Regions from separate parts of the Nocardia sp. NPDC003979 genome, predicted to be linked through region 1. Evidence: riboswitches for the same ligand, from Rfam matches in the RefSeq annotation. Region 1 holds a riboswitch; each other region holds the start of a gene.
What was found. A riboswitch is a leader RNA that binds a small molecule or an ion and turns the genes downstream of it on or off. The one in region 1 is predicted to bind S-adenosylmethionine.
Positions count from the first base shown of each region.

Region 2: another riboswitch for S-adenosylmethionine. It lies ahead of ACWEVR_RS22950 (LLM class flavin-dependent oxidoreductase); the one in region 1 lies ahead of ACWEVR_RS09305 (rhodanese-like domain-containing protein).
Region 3: another riboswitch for S-adenosylmethionine. It lies ahead of ACWEVR_RS01725 (bifunctional o-acetylhomoserine/o-acetylserine sulfhydrylase); the one in region 1 lies ahead of ACWEVR_RS09305 (rhodanese-like domain-containing protein).

Region 1 covers NZ_JBSGIJ010000003.1:526,103-529,354, reverse strand. Annotated here, with positions in the region: gene ACWEVR_RS09315 (FAD-dependent oxidoreductase) at 1-583, opposite strand, end outside; gene ACWEVR_RS09310 (Rv0361 family membrane protein) at 775-1,233, shown strand; SAM riboswitch class IV at 1,279-1,395, shown strand; gene ACWEVR_RS09305 (rhodanese-like domain-containing protein) at 1,413-1,829, shown strand; gene ACWEVR_RS09300 (O-succinylhomoserine sulfhydrylase) at 1,840-3,048, shown strand; gene ACWEVR_RS09295 (SPFH domain-containing protein) at 3,091-3,252, opposite strand, start outside.
Region 2 covers NZ_JBSGIJ010000011.1:191,892-195,143, reverse strand. Annotated here, with positions in the region: gene ACWEVR_RS22960 (glycosyltransferase family 2 protein) at 1-125, shown strand, start outside; gene ACWEVR_RS22955 (hypothetical protein) at 203-910, opposite strand; SAM riboswitch class I at 1,169-1,265, shown strand; gene ACWEVR_RS22950 (LLM class flavin-dependent oxidoreductase) at 1,272-2,342, shown strand; gene ACWEVR_RS22945 (ABC transporter substrate-binding protein) at 2,339-3,252, shown strand, end outside.
Region 3 covers NZ_JBSGIJ010000001.1:424,653-427,904, reverse strand. Annotated here, with positions in the region: gene ACWEVR_RS01735 (MFS transporter) at 1-863, opposite strand, end outside; gene ACWEVR_RS01730 (TetR family transcriptional regulator) at 998-1,699, shown strand; SAM riboswitch class IV at 1,765-1,875, shown strand; gene ACWEVR_RS01725 (bifunctional o-acetylhomoserine/o-acetylserine sulfhydrylase) at 1,952-3,252, shown strand, end outside.

The DNA of each region.
Region 1 (3,252 bases):
GCACCTCGACGGCCTTGTTCTCCTTGAGCCCCTTGTAGACGTTCGGCGGGATCTCGGTGGGCAGCAGCTCGTCGCCGGTCTTGGCGAGCACGCGCGCCACGTCCAGCGCCACGTTGCCGACGCCGAGCACGGCGACCTTCTCGGCATCCAGCGGCCACGAACGCGGCACGTCGGGGTGCCCGTCGTACCAGGAGACGAAGTCGGCGGCGCCGTAGGAACCGTCGAGGTCGATGCCGGGGATCGGCAGCGCGCGGTCGGCGTTGGCGCCGGTGGAGAAGATCACCGCGTCGTAGAACTGACGCAGATCGTCGAGGGTGATGTCGGTGCCGTAGTCGATGTTGCCGAGCAGGCGCACCTGATCCTTGTCGAGCACCTTGTGCAGGGCGGTGATGATGCCCTTGATGCGCGGGTGGTCGGGCGCGACGCCGTAGCGGATGAGGCCGAAGGGCGCGGGCATGCGCTCGTAGAGGTCGATGCTGACCTCGGCGTCGGACTTCATCAAGGCGTCGGCGGCGTAGATACCGGCCGGTCCCGCACCCACGATCGCGATGCGAAGCGGGCGAGTCGCTGTCTGTTCGGTCATTGTCTACGCGCACCCTTTGGTCGAGAAACGATGTGACGGCGTCAACTTAGCTTAGGCTAAGTCGGAAACCGGCTACCGGCCGCTGCCGTCCTCGTCGGCGGCAGGCCGTAATCAACGCGATTCTAGCTGCGGTGTTGCGGCAACCCGGCGCGCGGTGTAGCTGCCCGGCCCGGGTCTGTCAGGATTACCACATGAGCGAGGAGCAAACAGGCTCGGACGATCAGCCCATCGAGGTCGATCAGACCGACAAGCGGTCCATCGTCCCGTTCGTCGCGGCCGCGGTGATCGCGGTCGTCGTGCTCATCAGCATCGTCGTCGGCGGGCTCCTGGCGCCCGCTGAGAAAAATGTCACAGAGGCCGATCGGCTCGCGGCCGCCGTCACCAACTATATCGACGCGCGCTCGCGTACCGATCAGCGTCCGCCGCCCGGGGTGGCGTGCCCCGGGTTCGACGAGGCGAAATCCGGCCTCACCGAACGGCTCGGCGGCCCGGAATCTGCGGCGACGATCGACAAGAAGGGCTTCTCCAACGCCACGGTGAACGGCAATCGGGCCAAGATCGACGCCACCGTTTCGGTGGGCGGTCAGTCGACGTCGAGCACCTGGAATCTCACCAGGGTCGACGGCAACTGGTTGGTGTGCACGCCCTGAGGGGTTTGACACGGTGACCTGTGCCGGGGCAATCTCAGATCGCAAGGTCATGAGTACCAGCGCCAAGCCCCGGCTCGCTGGTCGGCAACCCTCCTCCGCGGTGGGGTGCTCCGGGTGACGACCTGGCCGTGTGTTGGACAACCACCACGGCAAGAGCGGATTCACGCAGGAGGATCGACATGAGTTACGCCGGCGACATCACCCCTGAGAAGGCGTGGGAAATCCTGACCGAGCACCCCGACGCGGTGCTGGTCGACGTGCGCACCGAAGGCGAGTGGGCCCAGATCGGCATTCCCGACACAAGCTCCATCGAACGCCCCGCGCACTTCATCGAATGGGTCGACGGCACCGGCGCGCGCAACCCGCGCTTCGGTGAGCAGCTCGAACAGGTCCTCGCCGACCGCCCGGCCGACGCCCCCGTGGTGTTCCTGTGTCGCTCGGGTCAGCGTTCGGCGCACGCGGCGACGGTGGCGACCGCGGCGGGGATCACCCCGTCCTACAACGTGCTCGACGGTTTCGAGGGTGGCCTCGACGCGTTCGGGCAGCGCGGCAGCACCGGCTGGCGCGCCGTCGGCCTGCCGTGGCGCCAGGCATAAGGAGACTCACATGATCACCGGTGGTTCCTTCGACAAGCCGCTGCCCGAGGGCGTCGGCCCCGCCACCCTCGGTGTGCGTGGTGGCCTGCGCCGTTCCGGCTTCGACGAGACGTCCGAGGCGCTCTACCTGACTTCCGGCTTCGTCTACGAGAACGCCGAGGCCGCCGAGGCCGCGTTCACAGGCGACGTCGAACACTTCGTCTACTCCCGTTTCGGCAACCCGACGGTCGCCATGTTCGAGGAGCGCATCCGCCTGCTCGACGGCGCCGAGGCCGCGTTCGCGACCGCCTCGGGCATGTCGGCGGTGTTCACCGCGCTCGGTGCGCTGCTGAAGGCGGGCGACCGGCTCGTCGCCGCGCGCAGCCTGTTCGGTTCCTGCTTCGTGGTGTGCAACGAGATCCTGCCGCGCTGGGGCATCGAGACCGTCTTCGTCGACGGCGACGACCTCTCGCAGTGGGAGCAGGCGCTGTCGGTACCCACCCAGGCCGTGTTCTTCGAGACCCCGGCCAACCCGATGCAAACCCTCGTCGACGTCCGCAAGGTCACCGAACTGGCCCACGCCGCGGGCGCGAAAGTGGTCCTGGACAACGTCTTCGCCACCCCGCTGTTGCAGCGCGGGTTCGAACTCGGCGCCGACGTGGTCGTCTACTCCGGCACCAAGCACATCGACGGCCAGGGCCGCGTACTCGGCGGCGCCATCCTCGGCGCCAAGGACTACATCGATGGTCCGGTGAAAACCCTGATGCGCCATACCGGTCCGGCCCTGAGCCCGTTCAACGCCTGGACCTTGCTCAAGGGCTTGGAGACGATGCCGCTGCGCGTGCGTCAATCCACCGAATCGGCGCTGAAGGTCGCTGAATTCCTGGAGACGAACAAGTCGGTCGAATGGGTGAAATACCCCTTCCTGCAATCACATCCGCAGCACGCTCTCGCCAAGGAGCAGATGACCGGCGGCGGCACCGTCGTCACCTTCGCCCTGCACGGCGACGACGGCAAGAAGCGCGCCTTCGAGGTCCTCAACCGCCTGCGCATCATCGACATCTCCAACAACCTCGGTGACGCCAAGACGATGATCACCCACCCGGCCACCACCACCCACCGAGCCATGGGCCCCGAAGGCCGCGCCTCCATCGGCCTCTCCGACGGCGTGGTCCGCATCTCGGTAGGCCTGGAAGACATCGAAGACCTCCTGGGCGACCTCGACCACGCCCTCAGTTGATCCACCGAACGGCCCGCCGGAGATTCCGGCGGGCCGCTCGGTTCAGACCTTGTCGACCTCGCCGTTGGACAGGGCCTTCTGCAGGGAGTTGAAGACCGTCAGGCCCTGGCCGACCATGCCGTTGACCAGTTCGCTCACGCCGTCGGGTCCGTTGAGGACGGTGAGGTTGGCGTTGGCGAGGCCGTTGGAGGCTTGGCGGACGAT
Region 2 (3,252 bases), on a different contig from region 1:
CGGTGTCCATCGGCTACTACCTCACCCTGTGGGCCCGCTCGCACCGCCTGCATCGCACCGGGCGGCTGCGCTGGAAGCAGCGTCCCCTCGTCGCACCGGAAACGCCGCTCGCTCGTCACGGCTGACCCACGCGGTCAGGAATTCCACACCGCCCGGTGCGTCCACCGGAGAACGTGCGCTGTCCGCCCTCGCGGAAACCGGATCAGGCGACCTCGGTGATGCCGACGGTCGGGAAGAAGAAGCACGAGCGACCCGCGTTGTCGGTGGTACCGAAGACGGCGGCGAGGACGGTGCCCTTCCCGGTGTCGACGGGGACCGCGCGCACACCGCCGACCGGGATCGCGGTGCGCAGGAAATCGCGGATGACGTTCTCGGCGAGCGGCCGGAGTTCGGCGGGAACCTCGGGCGGCACCATCGCCCGGACGATGTCGGCGATCGTCCCCATCGAGGCCATCCCGCCCCGGCCGGTGCTGAGGTTGAGCCAGGCGACCTGCATACCGGAAGTCTTGGTGGCGGCCGTGTCCGGTTCGAGGCCGTACGGGAGGAAGGTGAACAGCGTCTGGCCTGATTTCACGGCCGTGAGATCGAGTCCCGGAATCGGGAGGGTCTTCGTCGGCCACGGGCCGGGAACCGCACCCGCGACGGCCGGGACCAGGCCGAGACCGTCACCGGAACAGTTCGCGGCGACCGTCGGGTACAGGAAGGGCTGGATGCCGAGGGTCTCGAGGGTTTCGACGACCGTCTGATAGGCGGCGAGGAGATCGCCGGGGCCCGCGGCGGGTGTGGTCGGGGCGTCGCGGGTGACAGCGGGCCGCACCGGTGGATCGGCGGCGACGGGGGCGGCCAGCAGCACGGCGGCGGCGCAGGCCGTCAGCGAGGTCAGTGTGGTCAGACGACGCGCAACAGTCACGGCGAGCTCCTCATCGACGCTGAGAAGGCCGAGATTACTCCGGCGAGCCGATGAATCCGCGCAGGTGAAGTGACCGAGTATTCGGCGCGTCGCGTACCGCCACAGCGGGGGCCCGGAGCGGGTAGACCGGGCCCGACGTCGGCGATTGTGCCCGCACCCGCACCCGATTCCAACCGCTGCGCTCACGCTGATTTCTACCGTTGTGCGCCATCACAGCTGTGCCACATGCTGATCCGGCTCGACGCTTCGGTAGCGGGCGCACCATCCAGAGCGACTGAGAGACCTGGCTCTACGACGTCGCAGCAACCCGCCCGGTCTGTCCGGGTGTGGGTGCTTCTGCCGGGTTCGATGGAGGAGATCGATGAAATTCCTGCTCATGACACTGATCACCCGGGTTCCCGATCCGGTGACCGGTGTCGTGCCGAGCACCCGTGACCGTTTCCGTGAGGTCGTCGAACAGGCCAGGCGCGCCGAGGAATTGGGCTTCGACGGGTTCGCGGTGGGCGAACGGCACGAAGACCCGTTCCTGTCCGCCGCTCCCCCGGTGGTGCTCGGCCACCTGGCGGCGGTCACCTCGGGGATCACCCTGTTCACCGCGGTCACCACCTTGAGTCTGCTCGACCCCGTGCGCGCCTTCGAGGACTACGCCACGCTCGACAACCTGTCCGACGGGCGGCTCGAGCTGATCATCGGCAAGGGCAACGGCACCGCCCAGGCGCAGCTCTACCACGTGACGACCGAGGATCAGTGGGACCGTAACCGCGAAGGTTACGAACTGCTGCGCGCGCTGTGGGACCGCGACGAGGTGACGTGGTCGGGCCGGTTCCGGCCGCCGCTCACCGACGCACGAGCATTGCCGCGCCCGTTGCAGCCGAAGCTGCGGATCTGGCACGGCAGCGCGACGAGCCGGGAATCGGTGGAACTGGCCGCGCGCCACGGTGATCCGGTGTTCTCGGCGAACGTCACACACCCGATCGAGCCGTACGCCGAGCTGATCCGCCACTACCGGCAGCGCTGGGTGGACTACGGGCGCGACCCCGCCGACGCCCTGGTCGGTGCGGGCACGGCCGGTCTGCACGTGGCGCGGACCTCCCAGGAGGCCGTCGAGGTGTATCGCCCGCTCTACGAAGCCCGCACCGCGTTGCAGCGGCAGGTGGGCAACCCGGTGGTCTTCGAGACCCTCGAGGATTTCCTCGCCCGTTCCTCCGCCCTGGTCGGCAGTCCGGAGCAGGTGATCGACAAGGTCGGCCGCTACCACGAGCAGTTCGGGCACGAGGTGATCCACCTGTCCGCCGATCGTGAGGGCCGAGCCGAGTCCGACTATCTGGACAGTCTCGAACTGTTCCAGGCCGAGGTGGCGCCGGAGTTGCGCCGCCGCATCCCGAGCCGTCCCCTGGCCGCAGGCCGTGAATTCGCTGGAGTTGTTTCGTGATTCGACATCGCATCGCCGCGTTCGCCGGTGTTCTCGCCGCCACCGCGACGGTGGTCGCCTGCGGCGGCGGTGACACCGTCGGCGGCGGACAAGCCGGTCCCCCACAACCCGGTGGCACCCTGCGCTACGGGCTCTCGCAGGCACCGTCGTGCTCGGATCCCGCCCAGGCCGGGAGCAATCAGACCATCTACGTGACCCGGCAGATCGTCGACTCGCTCACCGATCAGGATCCGGCGACCGGGGCGATCACCCCGTGGCTGGCACGCAGCTGGGAGGTCAGCCCCGATGCGAAGGTCTTCACCTTCACCCTCACCGACGGGGTCACCTTCAGCGACGGCACGCCGCTCACCGCCGAATCGGTGCGCGACACCTTCGACGCCGTCGTCCGGCTCGGTGGGGCCAAAGCGCCGCTCGGTGTGAGCTACCTGGCCAACTACGTCGGCACCACCGTGGTCGACAAGCTCACGGCCCGGGTCGAATTCAGCGCGCCGAACGCGCAGTTCCTGCAGGCGTCCTCGACCTCGCAGCTGGGTATCCTCGCCCCGTCGACCAACGCGAAGCCGGCGGAGGCGCGCTGCGCGGGCGACAACATCGGCAGCGGACCGTTCACCTATGCCGAGTACAAGCAGGACGTCTCGGTGACGTTGGCCAAACGCGCCGGATACCACTGGGGCTCGCAGGTTTTCGCCCACGAGGGTGAGGCCTATCTCGACCGGATCGAGTTCACCGTCGTGCCCGAGTCGGGGGTGCGCACGGGCAGTCTGGCTTCCGGCCAGCTCGACGCGATCAGCGATGCCCTGCCGCAGGACGCGCCGCAGATCGAGGCGGTCGGCGGACGGGTGCTCTCGACATCGAACCCGGGCCTGGTCTTCGGTTTCCACCCCAATGTGACGCGGGGGCCGCTGCGTGA
Region 3 (3,252 bases), on a different contig from region 1:
GGGATCAGCAGCGCGGTGAGCAAAGCACCACCGCGGTTGATCTCCCCGGGAATGCGCAGGGGAAGAAGCGGATTCGTCGATCGCGCCTCGATGACGACGAAGATAAGGAGCAACGCGGAACCGGCACCGAGCAGTCCGAGCGTGCTCGGCGCCAGCCAGCCGTGCTCGGCGGCCCGGCTGAATCCGTAGACGATCGCGACCAGGCCGAGAGTCACGGTGACGGCACCGGGCAGGTCGTAGCCGCCGGTGCGCGGTGCGGGGATGTCGCGGGCGATCACGGCGAGCGCACCGGCCACCGCGACCAGGGCGATCGGGGTGTTGATCAGCAACGTCCACCGCCAGGACGCGAACTCGGTGAGCGCGCCGCCGACGATCAGCCCGAACGCCACCCCACCGGCGGTGATCCCGGCGAACACCGCGAACGCGCGCGCCCGTTCGCGCACGTCGGTGAAGATCACCGACAGCAGCGACAGCGCCGCGGGCGCGAGCAGGGCGGCGAACGCGCCCTGGAGCCCACGGCCGAGGAACAACTGCACGGTGTTCTGCGCCAGGCCCGCCAGCGCCGAGGCGACGGCGAAGCCGACGAGGCCGACCAGGAAGATGCGGCGGCGGCCGAGGTAGTCGGCCATCCGCCCGCCGAGCAGCAGCAACCCGCCGAAAATGAGCGTGTAGGCGGTGATGGCCCACTGTTTGTCGCCGTCGGTGATGGCGAGGTCGCGCTGGGCGTACGGCAGCGCGATGGTGATGACGGTGGCGTCGAGCACCACCATCAGCTGCGCGGCGGAGAGCACGACGAGCGCCCACCATCGCATCGAATTCGCCGGGGCTGCAGCATCTTCGGGTTTCAGTTCGGTGCCGGTCACCTGGGCTCCTCATCGCTCGGCATGCGTCGGCCAATCCTGGCACCGTGCGACAATTGGCGTCAAGAGAAATTTGTCTGAACGCGCCACTTGGCGGGGTGCGACAGGTGATCGCGCGGAGACGCTAAGCTGGCGAAATGCTCGACTCGACCACTCCGACCGCCTCCGACCGGCCGGCACCGCCGAGCCTGCGCGAGCGTAAGAAGGCGCAGACCAGGGCCGCGATCGTCGCGATCGGGCTCGACCTGTGCGATACACAGGGCTTCGACGCGACAACCGTCGAGCAGATCGCCGCCGGAGCCGACGTATCCCCCCGCACCGTCAACCGGTACTTCGCGCTCAAAGAGGACATCGTGCTCGCCCCGATCGACGACTTCGGCCACGCCGTCGCCGTCGCGCTGCGCGGCCAGCCCGATACCGGCAACGAACTGCGAGCCCTGTGCGGCGCCTACCTCCAGGTGGTCGAGTCCGAGGCCGATGCCGACGGCCTGCGGTTCCTGCACCAGTTCCTGCAGACGCAGCGGATCATGCGGGCCAGCCAGGCGGTCAACGCGCGGGCCCTGGAATACGCGGAGAAGAAGAACGTCGCGGTGTGCGAGGAACTGGCCCGCCGGATGGGAACCACACCCGACGACTTTCTGGTGAAGCTGGTCGCGGGCACGTGGCAGACGCTGTGTCACCTCGCGGTCGCCGACACCGAGCACGTACTGCCCACCTCACCGGAGGCGGCGGTGCGGGTCACCCGCGAAGCGATCCTGCGCGCCTATCACGGATTGCGGCAGGTCTGCGGCGCACCGGCCGACGACACACCAGGGTTCGCCGCACCGGCGGCACGGTGATGTGAGGCAGGAAACGCGGGGGAAGTTTCCCCACCGGCGTGATGTCCGGTTAACATGTCGTCCAAGGTCATGAGTACCAGCGCGAAGCCCCGGCTCGCTGGTCGGCAACCCTCCAGCTGCGGTGGGGTGCTCCGGGTGATGACCGGGCTCCCGAAGGTCGGGAGCAAGCGCGCATTTCAGGAGGCCCCCATGTGTTGTTGTCCGTCGATCCGCCCCAGCTGAACCCTGACGCACAACCCTGGAGCATTGACCATGACCGACGCCGCCCTGCCCGAGAACTGGTCGTTCGAGACCAAGCAGATCCACGCGGGCCAGGCCCCCGACGCGACCACCAACGCGCGGGCACTGCCGATCTACCAGACCACCTCTTACACCTTCCGCGACACCGAACACGCCGCCGCGCTGTTCGGGCTCGCCGAACCGGGCAACATCTACACCCGGATCATGAACCCCACCCAGGACGCGGTGGAGCAGCGAGTCGCCGCCCTCGAAGGCGGCGTCGCGGCGCTGCTGGTGGCCTCGGGCCAGGCGGCCGAGACCTACGCCATCCTGAATCTGGCAGGCGCCGGTGACCACATCGTGTCCAGCCCGCACCTCTACGGCGGCACCTACAACCTCTTCCACTACTCGCTGCCCAAGCTCGGCATCGAGGTGTCGTTCGTCGAGGATCCCGACGACCTCGCGCAGTGGCAGGCCGCCATCCGCCCCAACACCAAGGCGTTCTACGGCGAGACCATCGCCAACCCGAGCAGCGCGGTGTTCGACATCCCGGGTATCGCCGGTGTCGCTCATGAGAACGGGCTGCCGCTGATCGTCGACAACACCGTCGCCACGCCGTACCTGATCCAGCCGCTCGCCCACGGCGCCGACATCGTGGTGCACTCGGCCACGAAGTACCTCGGTGGCCACGGCGCGGCGGTGGCGGGCGTGATCGTCGACGGCGGCACCTTCGACTGGACCGTGCGTGACGCCGAGGGCAACGCCCGGTTCCCCGGCTTCACCGAGCCCGATCCGAGCTACCACGGCGCGGTCTTCGCCGATCTCGGCGCACCGGCGTTCGCGCTCAAGGCCCGCGTGCAGTTGCTGCGCGACCTCGGCGCGGCGGTGTCACCGTTCAACGCCTTCCTCATCGCCCAGGGCATCGAGACGCTGAGCCTGCGGGTGGAACGGCACGTGAGCAACGCGGTGGAGGTGGCGAAGTTCGTCGCCGCGCAGCCCGGTGTCGACGCGGTGCACTACGCGGGACTCGAGTCCTCGCCCTGGCACGAGCGGGCCAAGCAGCTGGCGCCCAAGGGTGCGGGCGCGATCGTGTCGTTCGAGCTGGCAGGCGGTGTCGACGCGGGCAAGAAGTTCGTGGACGCGCTCAGCCTGCACAGCCATGTGGCTAACATCGGTGATGTGCGTTCTCTCGTGATCCACCCGGCGTCGACCACGCACTCGCAGTTGACACCGGAGGAGCAGCTGGCCGCAGGCGTCACTCCCGGCCTGGTCCGGCTCGCGGTGGGTATCGAGGGAATCGACGACATCCTGGCCGATCTGCGGGCCGGTTTCGC